DNA from 4 places in the Vibrio rotiferianus genome. Region 3 is predicted to be linked to each of the others. Evidence: predicted binding sites of a transcription regulator. Region 3 holds the regulator's gene; each other region holds the start of a gene.
The links. Region 3 encodes CRP, which controls carbon source genes, mostly activating them, when cyclic AMP is high. Its sites were predicted from a motif close to TGTGANNNNNNTCACA; they were not measured.
Positions count from the first base shown of each region.

Region 1: the regulator CRP is predicted to act here: its motif matches at 2,016-2,031, upstream of cdd (cytidine deaminase).
Region 2: the regulator CRP is predicted to act here: its motif matches at 2,408-2,423, upstream of cytR (DNA-binding transcriptional regulator CytR).
Region 4: the regulator CRP is predicted to act here: its motif matches at 3,355-3,370, upstream of BSZ04_RS10760 (CTP synthase).

Region 1 is NZ_CP018312.1:1,188,406-1,193,034, forward strand. It holds gene purT (formate-dependent phosphoribosylglycinamide formyltransferase) at 1-877, opposite strand, end outside; gene cdd (cytidine deaminase) at 1,024-1,911, opposite strand; gene BSZ04_RS14545 (LrgB family protein) at 2,177-2,854, opposite strand; gene BSZ04_RS14550 (CidA/LrgA family protein) at 2,856-3,230, opposite strand; gene sbcB (exodeoxyribonuclease I) at 3,289-4,629, opposite strand, start outside.
Region 2 is NZ_CP018312.1:2,828,216-2,832,844, reverse strand. It holds gene hslV (ATP-dependent protease subunit HslV) at 1-363, opposite strand, end outside; gene ftsN (cell division protein FtsN) at 564-1,109, opposite strand; gene cytR (DNA-binding transcriptional regulator CytR) at 1,246-2,253, opposite strand; gene priA (primosomal protein N') at 2,458-4,629, opposite strand, start outside.
Region 3 is NZ_CP018312.1:103,219-107,847, reverse strand. It holds gene BSZ04_RS09515 (hydrolase) at 1-361, shown strand, start outside; gene BSZ04_RS09510 (YheU family protein) at 424-633, shown strand; gene BSZ04_RS09505 (phosphoribulokinase) at 761-1,630, shown strand; gene crp (cAMP-activated global transcriptional regulator CRP) at 1,870-2,502, shown strand; gene BSZ04_RS09495 (DUF1338 domain-containing protein) at 2,685-3,476, opposite strand; gene astD (succinylglutamate-semialdehyde dehydrogenase) at 3,741-4,629, opposite strand, start outside.
Region 4 is NZ_CP018312.1:354,030-358,658, reverse strand. It holds gene eno (phosphopyruvate hydratase) at 250-1,551, opposite strand; gene BSZ04_RS10760 (CTP synthase) at 1,630-3,270, opposite strand; gene mazG (nucleoside triphosphate pyrophosphohydrolase) at 3,422-4,219, opposite strand; gene relA (GTP diphosphokinase) at 4,428-4,629, opposite strand, start outside.

The DNA.
Region 1 (4,629 bases), 1.1 Mb from region 3:
GAGAAATCATCGTCACCATGCCGGTATCGTGCGGGCGAGGGGAGACTTCGTTGAAAATAACTTTGTCTCCTTTAACAAATAGCTCCACACCAAAGATACCGTAGCCACCTAGCGCATTAACAACTTTCTCAGCCGTGTATTCTGCTGCTTTGATTGCATTCTCTGACATGGCTTGTGGCTGCCATGACTCACGGTAGTCACCGTCTTCTTGTCGGTGTCCGATCGGCGCACAGAAATGTACACCATCGACTGCACGTACTGTTAGCAACGTGATTTCGTAATCGAAATCGATAAAGCCTTCTACAATGACACGGCCAGCACCAGTACGGCCACCTTCTTGTGCGTATTCCCAAGCGGTTTGAACGTCTTCTTCCGTTTTAATCACGCTCTGACCTTTGCCCGAAGAGCTCATCACTGGTTTAACAACACATGGGATGCCTACATGTTCAACCGCCGCTTTAAAGTCTTCAACGTTGTCTGCAAACTGGTAAGGAGAGGTGGTTAAGCCCAATTCTTCAGAAGCGAGCCTACGGATACCTTCTCGGTTCATCGTTAACTTGGTCGCTTTTGCAGTAGGAACAACGTTCAAGCCTTTTTCTTCTAACTCAACCAATTTGTCCGTCGCGATAGCTTCAATCTCAGGCACTACATACGCAGGCTGCTCTTTGCTGATGATTTCTTCTAGTGCTTGGCCGTCAAGCATATCGATGACGTAGCTGCGATGCGCCACTTGCATTGCTGGAGCATCGGCGTAACGGTCACATGCGATCACTTCCAAGCCAAGACGTTGGCATTCAATTGCCACTTCTTTACCAAGCTCGCCTGAGCCCAAAAGTAATACACGGGTAGCATGAGTGCTAGTAGCAGTACCGAACATAGTGTTCCCTTACAAAATAAAGTGATGAAACAGAAATTGCAGGGGATCATACTGAATTTTTAGTCCGAAGCAAACGTTTGCGTGAGTTTTTTGATAATAAAAAAGCCCTACACAGAGTAGAGCTTATTACTTGAGGCCTGAATGAGTTAAACGTTCACAAAACTCACTGGAATATCAGGGTTTAGTGCCTCAAGCGTCGATTGAGTATCAGCTAGGTGGCTGATCTTGCCTTGCGAGTTCTCGACTAGTGCCGCTGCTTTGATGTCTTCAAACTGCTCTCCTGCCATCAGGATTTGAATCAGTGCGACCTGAAGTGGAGGTAGGCTAGGGTTGAATGCAGCGTTTTCTGCATAAGCCCCTTGGAATACGCGACCACTGTTCATCTCAAGAGCAATACCACTGAGGTTGTTCGTGTAAGGCGCGTGGCTGATGTTCATTGCGTTAACAGCTTCTTGAATCAGAGTATCGTCTTCATCGTAAACAAACTCGTGTTTCACTTCTGCCATCAAACCTGACTCAATACCTAAGTCTGCAGGGCCAAACGCTTCAGGAAGGTAGTGATGCAGTGATTTTTCTTCGCGTTCTGGTAATTGGATCTTAAGCTCTTTCGCAGTGCTTAGCTCATTCATGAACTGTCGACAGTGTCCGCATGGGCTGTAGTTGATGGTGATGTCTTTTACACCACGTTCACCTTTCATCCATGCATGGCTGATTGCACATTGCTCTGCGTGAACGGTTTGCCCTAGCTGAACGCCAAAGAATTCCATGTTTGCACCGAAGTAAAGGCGACCAGAGAGGCCACGAACGATCGCGCCAACATAAAATTCAGAAATAGGAGCGTAAGAGAACGCTGCGGCAAAAGGAAGTAGAGCAACACGAAGCTCTTTATCAGAAAGATTGGTAGCGTTTAGCAGCTCATCAAACTGTTGCTCAGAAATAGTAGCATCAAAATCGTCTGCTTGGACGATAGGAGCAAGATGTTTTGAAAGTGCTTCAGGAGCGCTTGTTAGCGCCTGTTCAATGCGACTTTTCATGTTGAATCCTTGTTAGTGCATGGACAGTTATTCTATGTGAAGGATGAAAATGTTCCGTGCTTCAGATCACGTTAATTGATGTAATTGAACTTTACGTTACATAATTAGAGTGAGGTCACACATGTATTCGATTTCATCACGATTTAACGTTATCTCTGTCCCACTAATAACTATATCAACTGATATTCATACTGCGAGTTTTCTAGGAGAGGCTATGACCTGCTCGCTTTAGAGGAGAGTAAAGCAAGGCAGATCATTGAGGTCTTTATTGGTACAACCAAACAGCTAAAGCAAAGAAGCTAGGCGCAAGGATAGAAGTGATGATGCCACAAAGCACTAATGCAAGGGACGAGAAGGCTGCATCGCCTGGTTGTTTTTCTGCACAGGTGGCAGTGCCCAAAGCATGCGATACCGTACCCATCGTTAAGCCGCGTGCAATAGGGTGTTTGATGCCAATGAGGTTAAAGATAGGGTACGCGAGAATGGCACCGAATAAGCCCACAATAAGCACTAGAATAGCGGCAACAGCAGCTTCACCACCCAGGTGGCTAGAAATCTCCATTGCGATAGGTGTCGTTACCGACTTGCCGACTAAGCTTGCAATCAAGCTGATGTCTGCTTTAAACGCTACCGCGATGAGCGTCGCTGTTAGCATTGACATTACACTACCTAACGTACAGGCCAGAGCGATAATGCGCCAGTTTGATTTGATCTGTGGCAGTTGCTCGTACAGCGGGTACGCCAGTGCAACAACGGCTGGTTGCAGCAAGAAGCTGATGTATTCGTTGTCTGCGTAGTACGTTTCAAATGGCACTTTTAAAAAGGTAAGTAACGGGATTAACACCGCGATGCTGATCAAAAGGGGGTTCGCAATAGGATTATTTACCTTAATAGCAATTTGGCGTGCGGCAAGGAAAACCACAATAGTGACGATTAACCACATATCAATGTTTCTCCTTTAATAAGTAGTCTAAGAACCACGCTAAGGTGACCAACACAATCAGTGAGCCACCAACTGCACTAGCAATAATAGGAAGCGCATTCGCTAGTAACATATCAAAGTGCTGCATCAGCCCAACACTGATAGGGACAAAGAGTAGAATCATGTAGCGAATGAAAAGTGTCGCGCCGGGCTTAACCCATTCGACTTTGACTAAGCCAAGAGTCATGGAGAAAAACAGCACAAGCATGCCTAGGACACTTCCAGGAACCGAAATGCCAGCGAACTTTTGAATGGTGTTGCCGATACCAAGTGCTCCCATGATGAGTGCGAGGGAAATGAGCAAATGGATCAGCTGTAATAATCGATCTTTTATCATTTTGACAGCATATAAAACAACAAACACACCCGAAGGTGCGCTTGAACAAGGAAAGAAATTAGGAGGCTAGGCTCTCTACATAACGATAGACAGATTTTAGTATTGCTATCTTTTTTTCGTCACTTTCATGTTCGTGAACTAAGTTCTCTAAATTAAGCATATACTCTTCAATCTGGCTTTCAAAGACTTCACGACAGTGCTGTGCCCAGCGTCTTTGCTCTTGGTCATCTAGTGTGCTTGAGTAGTGACGAGCACGGTAACGAAACAGCAACGGTTTGATGCGCTTGTCATCAAATTCAATATCCAGTGCGGCTAGGTTAGTTGGGTCCGTTTCACGAATGATGTCCATCGCCGCGCGATCAGCAGGCGAGAAAAAACCATCGTAAAGTTGCGTATCTACATCATCACTCTTTTCGTACTCACGCTCAATAGAGAATAGGTTAATGAGTTTCTCACGAATTTCTGGGTGTTGACGTAACAAAGCGAGGTTAGTTAGACATTGCTGACGGTCAATACCAATAGATTCTGCATTCTCAGCAGTGAGTGTTTTCGCTGGCGCTAGAATAGGGCACTTGTTCAGATGCACGAGCTTCACTGGTACAGGGAGTAGGTCACCCAACTCATCACGTTTGGTGTACAAACGCTCTTTTAACTCTTCTGCGGAAAGCTCAAGAATTGGCTGTGGATCTTTTGCCAAATCAATAGTGATAACGGCATTGTTGTTTGTTGGGTGCCAAGCAACAGGCACAATCCAGCTGGTGTACTGGCATTCACGTCCCAACATCCCAGATACGTGCATCAATGGCGTCATGTTAACGATATCGACCAGTTCGTTAAGCTTGCGCTTATTACGCATAGAGAAGAAGTAATCAAACAACTTAGGTTGAGCCGCTTTGATTTTTTTTGCCATCTCAATTGTTGCAATCACGTCTGCCATCGCATCGTGAGCGTTGCTGTGTTCGATGCCATTTGCCACAGATAAATGTTCAAGTTTGAAACTCGGGAAACCTTCATCATTTTCTGGCCATTCCACACCTTCAGGACGAAGGGCGTGACACGCGCGCATGACGTCAAGTAAATCCCAACGTGAGTTGCCGTTTTGCCAGCTCCACGCATAAGGATCGATAAAGTTGCGGTAACAGGTGTAACGTGTGACTTCATCATCGAATCGAATACTGTTGTAGCCAAGGCTAGTAGTATTTGGTTTAGAAAGCTCTGCGTGGATCTTAGCGATAAATTCAGGTTCAGGTAGACCTTCTTGCATCGCTTTTTGTGGTGTAATGCCAGTGATCAAAGCTGCTTCGGGTGAAGGAAGATAATCAGCGGGTGGGCGACAGTACATCACCAAAGGTTCACCAATGATATTGAAGTTTTCATCAGTGCGGAGGCCGGCGAATTG
Region 2 (4,629 bases), 600 kb from region 3:
GATCAAGTCATTTTCTGGCTGAACCACATCACCATTACCTGTGATGATCAGTGAAGCGGTTTCATCGGCTACAGCCAGCAGCGCTTCTAGTTTTCGAAGTGCTCGGTCGCTACGCCAATCTTTAGCTAGTTCAACGGCTGCTTTAGTTAGGTGGCCTTGATGCATTTGCAACTTACTTTCAAAACGCTCGAATAGAGTGAAAGCATCGGCAGTACCACCGGCAAAACCTGCAAGTACTTGATTGTTGTACAGGCGACGGACTTTACGTGCATTGCCTTTCATTACCGTATTGCCTAATGATACTTGGCCATCACCCGCGATGACGACTTTGTTGTTTCGACGTACAGATACAATAGTAGTCACAGTCGACCTCTTAATTATTTCTCTTTGGATTTAATCATTATATGGGGGGAAGGGATTCGGGATTCAAGGGGAAGTCGTTTTTCCTTTGTAGACATTATGATTTGTCGTTTTGAACGAGGAAGAGAGCGAGTAGGGACCTCGGTAAAAGAAAAGACCAACTGATCTCTCAGCTGGTCTTTAGATTTAATGTTTAGTCAGACTTATAAAGTCTCTTTCCAAATTGCGCAGGGCTCGATCTTCGCTCGTTGCAACTTGTGGCGATCCTTTTCAGCATCACGTTTGAATTTGTACGGTCCTAGTACGACACGGTACCAAGAACTGCCTTCTTTCTTACGTATTTGGCTAGAGATTCCTTGGAAAGCGATCGCTAGCTTGCGGTCTTCCGCTTGAGCCTGAGTCTTATACGCCCCACATTGCATTATGTAAGGGATCTTTGAAACTTCAATTTCTTTCGCGACAACTTCGACTTCACGGCTAGGTAAAGACTCGACATATTCCCACTTTTCCTCAGGAGGAGGTGGAAGTTCTTTCTTTGGTTTCGGCTTGCTTGTCTTCACCGGCTCTTGTTTCGCTACTGGCTTTTCTGGCTCAGGATCGGTACTGAGTAGGTATAAGCCATAGCCAAAGCCCCCCACAAGCAAGACAGCTAGTAGGCCACTACGCCAAGGTTTTTTTCGTGATGGTTGTTTCTTGGTTGTTTTTTTCGGCGTGCCACGACCACGTCGTACATAATCTCTATTTGCCACGGTAACTTCAGGTCATCAAGGATTCTGACAGTATGGTAATCCAGAACGAGGAGAGAAAACACCCTGACAATGTAATCTTGTTAGCTACGTGCAGGAAACTGGCCACTTTAGCGATGCTAGAGTGGCTAGTTAGTTATCAGCGTAATGGTGGTGGAGCAGCACTACCTCGAACAACAAGTTTGGTCTCAAGTAAGCGAGAGCCGGAGTGTACATCATGACCTTTTAACAGCTCTAGCATCATTAGCATGGCTTGGCGACCGATCTCATAACGAGGTTGCGAGATGGTAGTTAACGGTGGATCGCAGTACTGAGCAAATTGGATATCGTCAAACCCAACAATTGAGATGTCTTGTGGAACTCTCAATCCTAGGCGTTTTGCTTCTTGGATCGCACCAATAGCCATGGTGTCACAATGACAGAATACAGCGGTAGGTGGCTCTGGTAGTTCGAGTAGTTTACGGATTGCTTGTGCACCGCCTTCAAAGGTGAAGTCAGTAACGATACTGTATTGTGCTTCTTTAGTAATGCCCGCACGACGTAACGCCTGTTGGTAACCCTGCTGACGGAATTGGCATAGTGCAGCACTCTCTGGACCAGAGATTTGAGCGATACGCTTATGGCCTAATTGAGTTAGGTAGTTCACGGCTTCAAAAGCAGAGGTTAGGTTATCAATGTGTACGGTTGGCAGTTCTAGCTCAGGAGCAAACTCACAAGCCATCACCATAGGTGGTAAGTTTTTCTGTTCTGGCTTGCTGACATCGAATGGTAAATCGGTGCCAAGCAGTAGCATGCCATCAGCTTGTTTGGTAAAGACGAGGTTTACAAATGAGCTTTCTCGTTTTTTCTGTTGACCACTGTCGCCCAGTAGGACTAGGTAGCCATGTTCCATTGCTGCATCTTCGATACCACGAATGATTTCAGAAAAGTACGGATCGCAGATGTCGGGAACTATAGTGACAATGGTTTTTGATTCATTTCTACGTAAGTTGCGTGCTAATGAATTCGGTGAGTAGCCAGCTTCAAGTACTGCATCTTCTACTCTTTTTCGTGTCGATGATGATACTTTTTCCGGATTCATCAGAGCTCGCGACACGGTTGCGGTAGAGACTCCAGCAAGCTGGGCAACATCCTTCATTGTCGCCATAGTTTATACCCTCTCAATTGATTGCCAGATGACGTTTGTCATTGTTCTAATATCAGCCTATGTGATTGATCCACTTTAGACTTTGCTAATTTGGATAGTCTATTCATTTCTAAAGTGAAAGTTACGGCCTGATTAACAAAAATTGCAATGCGATTGTGATTTTCATCACATAAGACGGTAATTCATTACATAGTTAAACGTTTGCTAGCTGAGATCTTGTGGTTCTATGTCTAAATTCCAGCGTACTTTCTTGGCATTTGGCAACAACTCAATAGCAGGTTTCGCACTGGTTAATAACTTTTGCATCAATGAGCGATGCTGAGTTTGCAGTAACAACTGCCAACGATATTTCCCGGCACGCTTGGCTAATGGTGATGGAGTCGGTCCCAATACCATGCAGGAATCATCGAATAGCGGGTGTGATTCAAGGGTAAAACGCACTTGACGTAAAAAGTCTTCGACCACTTCGCTTTGGTTCGCCTCTGCTTTAAATAATGTTAAGAAGCTATATGGCGGTAATTGAGCCAGTTTACGTTCTTCTAATGCGGTCATGGCAAAGTGTTGGTAGTCTTTTTGCAGCAGCGCCTGTAGCAAACTATGTTCTGGATGGTGGGTTTGCAGTATCACTTCTCCCGGCTTACTTGCTCGGCCAGCGCGGCCTGCTACCTGAATAAACAGTTGAGCCAGTCTCTCGGAGGCGCGGAAGTCACTACTGTAGAGGGAACCATCAACATCGAGTAGCGCAACAAGCGTAACATTTGGGAAGTGGTGGCCTTTTGCTAACATCTGCGTACCAATCAGAATTTGGTATTCGCCTTTACGAATCGATTCGAGCGCATCTTCTAAACTGCCTTTACGGCGCGTGCTATCTCTATCAATACGAATGGCTTTGTATTCTGGGAAGAGCTCAGCCAGTTGCAACTCAAGCTGTTCGGTTCCCACACCCACAGTGACCAACTGAGTCGAACCACAACCTTGGCATTGATGAATCACAGGTTGCTGTGAGCCGCAGTGATGACAGCGAATCTCATTGCTGTATTGATGGAAGGTGTAGTAAGCATCACAACGTTTACATTCCGCAATCCAGCCACATTCATGGCACATCAATGCTGGTGAAAAGCCTCGGCGGTTTAAGAACAACATGACTTGATTGCCTGCTTTTAGGTGTTTGCGCATTTCTGCAATCAAAGGCGCGGATAATCCACTATCTAAATAGAGGCCTTTTACATCGAGTACTTTATTCGTCGTTGGCACAGCAGAGCCAGCACGTTGAGTCAACGTTAAGTGGTGGTATTTGCCCGATAGCGCATTATGCAGCGTTTCTAAAGCAGGGGTCGCTGAGCCAAGCACAATAGGCACTTGCTCTTTATGTGCGCGCATAACCGCAACATCACGCGCGTGATAACGTAGGCTATCTTGCTGTTTATAAGACGAGTCGTGCTCTTCATCGACGATAATAATGCCGAGATTGGCGAAAGGCGTTAGCAGGGCAGAGCGGGTACCAATAATGATGCCGGCGGCTTTGTCCCGTGCAGAAAGCCAAGCATTCAGCCGCTCGGTATCATTTAGCCCAGAATGGATCACATCAACGGGAACATTAAAGCGATGTTTAAAGCGGTTGATAGTTTGTGGTGTTAAACCTATCTCTGGCACCAAAACCAAAGCTTGTTTGCCTTGCTCAAGAACTGGCTTGATTAGGTTCAAGTAAACTTCTGTTTTACCAGAGCCCGTCACACCCTCTAATAAATAGCAGGCAAAACCGGTTTGGCTGTTTACGCTTGCAATAGCCAGCGCCTGTTCATGGTTGAGTTTTGGCTTCTCAACGTCGCACTCGACTTGTTGGCCCCACTTAGTGATTGTTGGCTTCTTCTCTATGCGTTCGACCCAGCCTTTCTCTTCTAAAGATTTAAGTACGCTAGACCCAATTTCATGATCAATAAACTCTTGATGCGGAACTGAGCCATTAACTAACATCTGCAAAGCACGCTGTTGCTTGACTGCGCGCCCTAAACCTTGCATCAGCTTATCTTTACCCGATGTAGTGATCTTCCACTCTTGCAGCGTAGCAAAGTCTGCAGGTTTACCTTTACGCAGTGCAGTGGGCATCGCGTTGTGTAATGTATCTCCGAGAGGGTATTGGTAAAACTGACTACACCAAGTAAGTAAGGAGTATAGTTTCTCTGACCATAGAGGTTGGGCGTCTAATACTGCTTTGATTGGTTTCAGTTGCTCTTTAGGAAAATCAGAATGGTTCACCATCGCTGTGACTATGCCGACAAGGGTCTGACGGCCGAAAGGAACAGACACCCTTCCTCCAATGAGCGGAAAGAGATGCCCAGGAATGATGTAATCAAACTGTTTGTCGAGTGGTACTGG
Region 3 (4,629 bases):
GATCAAACGTGTTACTCGTCTGTATGAATTCGATGATCTCGTCACCGCACCTCTACACGGATTCAAAGATGCACAAGACTACTACGACCAATGTTCAGGCTTGAGCAAACTGCAGCAGATCACCCTACCAACACTGATCATCCATGCTAAAGATGACCCTTTTATGACTGAAGCGGTAATCCCAAAATTTGTTCTGCCAGACAACATTGATTACCGACTTTACGAAAATGGCGGCCACGTCGGCTTTCTTACTGGTACAGCGCTTAAGCCAAAATTTTGGTTAGAGGAAGCCCTGCCAGCTTATTATGAAAGTATCGCTGCTGAATACCTTTCTACTGTATCCAAACAACAAACACAGTAAACTATTCACGAGTATCAACCGAGGCAAGTAGTACACCATCATCATAAACGTTTGAGGTATTTATGATCATTCCATGGCAAGACATTGCGCCAGAGACATTAGAAAACTTGATCCGCGAATTTGTACTGCGTGAAGGGACGGATTACGGTGCGGTAGAAGTATCATTACAAGATAAAATTGACCAAGTTAGAACTCAGCTCGAGAAGGGGGAGGCAACGATTGTCTTCTCCGAGCTCCATGAAACGGTTGATATTCAACTTAGAGCAAAATAATAACGCCCTCACATTTTACCGTATCCCACTCGATGACACGGGCTTGTTACGTGCTATAGTGGGTTATCGACCGTGCAACATCCGCGTGTTGCACTTTACAGGTAAGTAATTTTCGACAAGGTTTGTCATGTCAGCTAAACACCCAATCATCGCGGTTACTGGCTCCTCTGGAGCTGGCACAACCACGACCTCAGAAGCCTTCCGTAAGATGTTCAATATGATGAACGTTAAGCCTGCATGGGTTGAAGGAGACAGCTTCCACCGTTTTACTCGTCCGGAGATGGATGTCGAGATCCGTAAGGCTCGTGAACAAGGTCGACACATCAGCTACTTCGGTCCGCAAGCCAATGACTTCCCAGGGTTAGAAGAGTTTTTCCGAAAGTATGGTGAAGAAGGCTCTGGCAGTGTGCGTCGCTATCTGCATACCTTTGATGAGGCGGTACCCTACAATCAAATGCCTGGCACTTTCACACCATGGCAAGACTTACCTGAAGACAGCAACGTACTGTTCTATGAAGGTTTACACGGTGGTGTCGTAGATGGTGACGTCAACGTGGCGCGTCACGTTGACTTTCTAATTGGCATGGTGCCAATCGTGAACTTGGAATGGATTCAAAAGTTCGTTCGTGACACGCGCGATCGTGGCCACTCAAGAGAAGCGGTAATGGATTCGATCGTACGCTCGATGGACGATTACCTGAACTACATTACCCCGCAATTTTCTCGTACACATATCAACTTTCAGCGTGTACCAACGGTTGATACTTCCAACCCACTTAACGCGAAAGGCATCCCGAGTTTGGATGAGAGTTTCGTGGTGATCCGCCTACGCGGAATCAAGAATGTCGACTTCCCGTATTTGCTGGCGATGATTGATGGATCATTCATGTCTCGTCATAACACCATTGTGGTGCCGGGCGGTAAGATGAGCTTTGCAATGGAGCTCATAGTGAGGCCGATTCTGCAGCAACTCATCGAAACTGGGAAAATTGGTTAAAAACCTCGTTAATTGAGTGTTTACTTTTCATACCGTGATCATGTGCACAGTTTTGCTTACAAAATCTCAATCATGGCACGATTAAAATCAAGAAATCGTTTCCGAAAAAGGATACTATTTCTAACCGAAACACAAGAGAGCTTGCAGCATATAAAAAGTGCTCTTATTCTAGTAAGCCAATTCAGGCTTAGCTAAAATATGGATAGCGCAAGCGTACCCTGCAGAGGAAGTGAGATATTATGGTTCTAGGTAAACCTCAAACCGACCCAACATTAGAGTGGTTTCTTTCACACTGTCATATTCATAAGTACCCATCAAAGAGCACGCTAATTCACGCGGGCGAAAAAGCAGAGACTTTGTACTACATCGTTAAAGGTTCTGTTGCGGTTCTTATCAAAGACGAAGAAGGTAAGGAAATGATCCTTTCTTACCTAAACCAAGGCGACTTCATTGGTGAGCTTGGTCTATTCGAAGAAGACCAAGAGCGTACAGCTTGGGTTCGCGCTAAATCTCCTTGTGAAGTGGCAGAGATTTCTTTCAAGAAATTCCGTCAACTTATCCAAGTTAACCCAGACATCCTAATGCGCCTTTCTGCGCAAATGGCTCGTCGTCTACAAGTTACTAGCCAAAAAGTGGGTGACCTAGCGTTCCTAGACGTAACTGGTCGTATCGCTCAGACTCTTCTGAACCTTGCTAAACAGCCAGATGCGATGACGCACCCAGACGGCATGCAAATCAAGATCACTCGTCAAGAAATCGGTCAAATCGTTGGCTGTTCTCGTGAGACAGTAGGTCGTATCTTGAAGATGCTAGAAGAGCAGAACCTAATTTCTGCGCACGGTAAGACTATCGTTGTTTACGGGACTCGTTAATCTCGATTAACGTTTAAAAAATTTAAAAGCCACCAAATGTAAGTTTGGTGGCTTTTTCTTTTTTGGGAGTTAGACATTGAGAGTCGAGAGCATTGCACTTCACAACGGACTTCATCCTTTGAGATGAAGCCCTCTCAGATTCCAAGTAAAAACCCTCTCAAAGCGCTCTCGCCTCATATCTATTAACCGTTGGTACTCTCGAAGATCTTATCTGCCGATGCTGCCACAAACCCTGGGTACAACTCACCGTTATCCATTGGGTAGCGTTTAGCAAACTCATAGAAGCCACCAGGAATCACCTCAACGCCTTCAGCAAAGGTCACTGGCACTTTGTCTGCCATGGTCGACGATTGCTCTAGTAGCACCTCTGGCGTGCCTTTTACTTCACCGCCATTCTCGTTAATAGTGAAACCAGCTGTGCGTAGGTGGTCGTTTACCTGCTTCACTTCTTGGTGCTGATTGAGCTGATTCACACTCACTGTGAAGTGGTTAGCTCCGTAACCGTGCGCAGCAAGCCAAGAAGCGTACTCACTCTCTTTCGCTAAGATTTGGAAGTCAGCATAGCTAAGGTCCCACAAACGTCCGCCGTACAAGAAGTCACTGCCTGTCAGTTTAGAAGCATCAACCTGCTCTACCAGTTTATGAACGATGGCTTGTAGCTCTGGTGAGCACTCATCCACTTTCAATTCACTGATGAAGACTTTTGGCTGCTTCGGATCTGGGTGCTCAAAATGTTTTGCCACCAGCTTTTTGCTTTCAAATACGTAATCACCACAGGCTTTATAACCCACTGCCAAGAATGGCTTCGCCAGCGTTTCAATGCCTAGGGGAGCGACATTAAACGTACGTAGCGCAATATGGTCATTAATCAGAGGCTCATCTTCTTGAAGCAGTTGATGAACTTTAGCAGCAGAAGGACAAAGACGTTGAATGTAGTCTTGCCATAGCGATTCAAATAACACATCGGGCGTCATAACGACTCCTTGTTATGAAATGTAGAGTTAGGGGTAAGAGGAAGTTGACCACTCGTTCACAGCCCTAAAGCTGTCCAGAATCACGAACGAGCGGTCATCAACCTGTGACGGTATGTGCGGCATAAGTGCCAGTCAGTCAACACGCGCTGGAGAGTCTTTAGCTCGCCTTTGGCGTTTGCCAGCGCGCTTACCGAAATCCTAACTTGGTAAATAGCTCTGGCAGGTAGAAGCGGCGATACTTTGTCACCGCTTCGTATTTCTCTATTACAGGCTTACACCTGGGCTCAATGTTGCAGGCAAGACCGTCTCTTGTCCCTCCATTGATGCCATTGGGTACGCACAGTAGTCTGCTGCGTAGTAAGCACTAGGGCGTAGGTTACCCGACGCACCCGGACCACCAAATGGCGCATCACCGCTTGCACCTGTTAACTGACGGTTGCGGTTCACGATGCCGGCACGAATGTGGTCAACAAAGTATTCCCACTCTTGGTCGTCGGTTGAGACCAGACCTGCCGATAGACCAAAGCGCGTATCGTTCGCCAGCTCTACCGCTTTCTCTAGCCCTTCGTAGCGCACGACTTGCAGAAGTGGACCGAAGTACTCTTCATCTGGCAACTCAGCAATGTTCGTCACATCGATGATACCCGGAGAAACAAACGCCGCCTCACCCGCTTTCGCTTCGATCAAGCTTTCACCACCAAGTGCTTGCAAGTTCGCTTGTGCATCGAGAATAAACTTGGCTGCCGCAAGCGAAATTTGCGGTCCCATGAATGGCGCAGGCTCTGCAAATGGTTGGTCTACGCGAATATTGCGTGTCGCTTCCACCAGCTTAGTAATCACTGCATCACCCTTGTCGCCAAATGGAATGTACAGACGACGAGCACAGGTACAGCGTTGCCCTGCGCTGATAAAGGCAGATTGGATGATGGTGTAAACCGTTGCGTCTAGGTCGCCGTAGTTATCCGAGATAACCATCGGGTTGTTGCCACCCATTTCAAGCGCCAGCATCTTACCCGGCTGACCAGCAAATTGACGATGCAGAACATGACCTGTGTTTGCACTACCAGTAAACAGCACGCCATCAATGCCTTTCGCATCAGCCAGCGCAATACCAGTCTCTTTCGCGCCTTGAACTAGGTTAATCACACCTTTT
Region 4 (4,629 bases), 250 kb from region 3:
TGGAGGAGCGCGCTCACCTAGAGCTTCCGTTATATAAAAAACGCCCCGCAAGTGCGAGGCGTTTTCAAAAGCTTTAAGTTAAGCTGTTAATTCAGTTAAGAATTAAGCTTGACCTTTAACTTCTTTGAGACCGCTTCCTTGAAACATGGAGGAGCGCGCTCACCTTGAGCTCCCGTTATATAAAAAAACACCCCGCCAAGGCAGGGTGTTTTTAAAAGCTTTAAGTTAAGCGGTTAATTCAGTTAAGAATTAAGCTTGACCTTTAACTTCTTTAAGACCGTTGAAAGGAGCGCGCTCACCTAGAGCTTCCTCGATACGGATAAGTTGGTTGTACTTAGCAACACGGTCAGAACGGCTCATAGAACCAGTCTTGATTTGACCTGCAGCTGTACCTACCGCTAGGTCAGCGATAGTTGCATCTTCAGTTTCGCCAGAACGGTGAGAGATTACTGCTGTGTAACCTGCGTCTTTAGCCATCTTGATTGCAGCTAGAGTCTCTGTTAGAGAACCGATTTGGTTGAACTTGATAAGGATAGAGTTAGCTACGCCTTTCTCGATACCTTCAGCAAGGATCTTAGTGTTAGTAACGAATAGGTCGTCACCTACTAGTTGAAGCTTGTCACCTAGTAGTTCAGTTTGGTGCTTGAAGCCAGCCCAATCAGACTCGTCTAGACCGTCTTCGATAGAAACGATTGGGAATTGGTTAGCTAGCTCAGCTAGGTAGTGGTTAAACTCTTCAGAAGTGAAAGTTTTACCTTCGCCTTTCATGTTGTAGATGCCAGCTTCTTTGTCGAAGAACTCAGATGCAGCACAGTCCATAGCTAGAGTAACGTCTTTACCTAGTTCGTAACCAGCAGCTGCAACAGCTTCTGCGATAACTTCTAGAGCTTCAGCGTTAGACTTAAGGTTAGGAGCGAAACCACCTTCGTCACCAACTGCAGTGCTGTAGCCTTTAGACTTAAGAACTTTAGCTAGGTTGTGGAATACTTCAGCACCGATACGTAGACCTTCTTTAAGAGTCTTAGCACCAACTGGTTGGATCATGAACTCTTGGATGTCAACGTTGTTGTCTGCGTGCTCACCACCGTTGATGATGTTCATCATTGGTAGAGGCATAGAGAATTGACCAGCTGTACCGTTTAGCTCAGCGATGTGCTCGTATAGAGGCATGCCTTTAGCTGCTGCTGCAGCTTTAGCGTTTGCTAGAGAAACAGCTAGGATAGCGTTCGCACCGAACTTAGATTTGTTTTCAGTGCCGTCTAGTTCGATCATTACTGCGTCGATTGCAGCTTGGTCTTTAGCGTCTTTGCCAACTAGAGCTTCAGCGATTGCGCCGTTTACAGCTTCAACAGCTTTAAGAACACCTTTACCTAGGAAACGTGCTTTGTCACCGTCACGTAGCTCAAGAGCTTCGCGAGAACCAGTAGATGCGCCAGATGGAGCTGCTGCCATACCTACGAAACCGCCTTCTAGGTGTACTTCAGCTTCTACAGTTGGGTTACCACGTGAGTCGATGATTTCACGACCTAGAACTTTAACGATCTTAGACATTAATGTTTCCTCTCGTTTCAAATATAAATGTCAATTTTAAAGGGCAGCAGCACAACCTTCGCCGCAGCCCGTATCCTTTTACTTCTCGAATTCGCCGCGAGCGTTTTGACCTGCAGCTTTCACGAAACCTGCGAATAGTGGGTGACCATCGCGAGGCGTCGAGGTGAATTCTGGGTGGAATTGAGCCGCTACAAACCATGGGTGAGCTGGGTTCTCAATCATTTCCACTAGTTTCTTGTCCGCTGATAGGCCAGATACTTTCAGACCTGCTTTTTCGATTTGCGGACGAAGAACGTTGTTTACTTCGTAACGGTGACGGTGACGTTCATGAACAGTCGCGCTACCGTATAGTTCACGAGCTTTAGTCCCTTTCTCTAGGTGACATAGCTGTGAACCAAGACGCATCGTACCACCTAGGTCAGACGTTTCAGTACGTTCTTCAACTTTACCTTCGCCGTCTACCCATTCAGTGATCAAACCTACCACAGGGTACTTAGTGTCTTTGTTAAATTCTGTTGAATGTGCACCTTCCATACCCGCTACGTTACGCGCGTATTCGATCAGTGCTACTTGCATGCCTAGACAGATACCTAGGTAAGGTACTTTGTTTTCACGAGCGTATTGTGCTGCGCGAATCTTACCTTCGATACCACGGTCACCGAAGCCGCCAGGTACTAGGATTGCATCTAGACCTTCAAGTACTTCTACGCCTTTCGTCTCAACATCTTGAGAGTCTACGTATTTAATTGTGACGTTTAGACGGTTTTTCAAGCCTGCGTGTTTAAGTGCTTCGTTTACTGACTTGTAAGCGTCTGGTAGTTCGATGTATTTACCGACCATACCGATAGTTACTTCACCAGTTGGGTTCGCTTCTTCGTAGATAACCTGTTCCCATTCAGACAGATCAGCTTCTGGTGCGTTGATACCAAAGCGAGCACAAACTAGGTCATCTAGACCTTGAGACTTAACAAGTTGAGGGATCTTGTAGATTGAATCTACGTCCTTCATTGAGATTACCGCTTTCTCAGGAACGTTACAGAATAGCGCAATCTTCTTACGCTCGTTCGCTGGGATCATACGATCAGAGCGGCAAACAAGAATATCTGGTTGGATACCGATAGATAGCAGCTCTTTAACAGAGTGCTGAGTTGGCTTAGTTTTCACTTCGCCCGCAGCTGCTAGGTAAGGAACTAGAGTTAGGTGCATGAACATAGCACGTTCACGGCCTAGTTCTACTGCAAGCTGACGAATCGCTTCCATAAATGGCAGTGATTCGATATCACCTACTGTGCCACCGACTTCAACGATAGCAACATCATGGCCTTCAGAACCTGCGATTACGCGGTCTTTAATAGCGTTAGTGATGTGAGGGATAACCTGAATAGTTGCACCTAGGTAATCGCCACGACGCTCTTTACGTAGAACGTCAGCGTAAACACGACCAGCAGTGAAGTTGTTGCGCTTGGTCATCTTGGTACGAATGAAACGCTCGTAGTGACCAAGGTCAAGGTCAGTCTCTGCGCCATCTTCCGTAACGAACACTTCACCGTGTTGAGTTGGGCTCATTGTGCCTGGATCAACGTTGATGTAAGGGTCAAGCTTCATCATAGTCACTTTAAGACCACGAGCTTCTAGAATAGCTGCAAGAGATGCTGCTGCAATACCTTTACCTAGAGAGGATACAACCCCGCCAGTAACAAAAATGTAATTTGTCGTCATGTTTAACCTGAAATTGGTTGAATGAGGGAAATGGAGTGCTTCTGGACGGGACGTAAATATACCAGAAGCTCCTTAACGCCACAACGTGAAATCTATCACACTGCAATTTTTTATTTTTTGCTTCAAATCAAAGTCGCGTATTCATGTATTTTCATCTTTGTTCATCTAGCTTCACTTCATCCCACATAGAATCAAGCTCATCTAGCGTAAAGTCTGTGAGCTGCTTACCACGCGCTGCAACTTTAGTTTCCACGCCTTTAAAGCGTTTCGAGAACTTTATGTTAGCCTTTGCCAGTGCCACTTCTGGGTCTTTCCCTAAGTGACGCGACAGGTTCACAGTTGCAAATAAAAGATCGCCTAATTCAAGCTCAACCTTTTCCTCATCCGGATTAATTTGAAGCGCTTCTTCCATCACCTCTTCAATTTCTTCCTGCACTTTTCCAACAACCGGACCAAGCGAGTCCCAATCAAAACCATATTTGGCGCACTTTTTCTGGATCTTTGTGGCACGCGAAAGTGCAGGTAGAGAGTTTGGTATTGAGTCTAGAATACTTTCTTCAGCTTTGCCTACTTGAGCTTTCTCTTTCGCTTTTTCCGCTTCCCAGTTTGCGTTAATTTCATCATCCGATTCGAACTCTACGTCAGAAAAAACATGCGGATGACGACGAGTCAGCTTTTCGTTAACCGTTTCGACCACGTCAGAAAAATCAAACAGTCCCTGCTCTTTCGCCATTTGGCTGTAGAAAATCACTTGGAACAATAAGTCACCCAACTCTTCTTGCAAGTTCGGCCAATCGCGGTTTTGAATCGCATCCACCACTTCATAGGTTTCTTCAATGGTGTGCGGAACAATGGTGTCGAAGGTCTGCTTTAAGTCCCAAGGGCAACCACTTTCTGGGTCACGCAGCTTCGCCATGATTTGTTCTAACTGTTCAATTGGATGACTCATTTTCTGTTCCTTTAAACCTTTCTATCTAAAGAAAAAGGTGAGCGGCCAAAACCACTCACCTTTAATTTGTTTTCTAACTGTTTTTACTAAGTAGTTGGTTCTTCTGGCAAGGCAGTAAACTTATGAGACCCATGAGCATAGCTTGCCTATGAGATTGGGCCACATAAGTGCAGCTAACGCCGCTAGAAAGCCAAATACGACGTAAAAATTAGCCTAAGCGTTTCACCGACATAACATCCTTGATCTGCTCAACACGTTTCGAAACGCGCGAGAACACTTCGAGGTTGGTCACTTCAAGGTCAAAGTCCATGATCGACATTTGCGTGCGGTAATCGACACGGCTCTTCATGCTGGTAACTTTTATTTTCTCGTTCGCAAATAAGGTGGTGATGTCTTTGAGTAGGCCACCT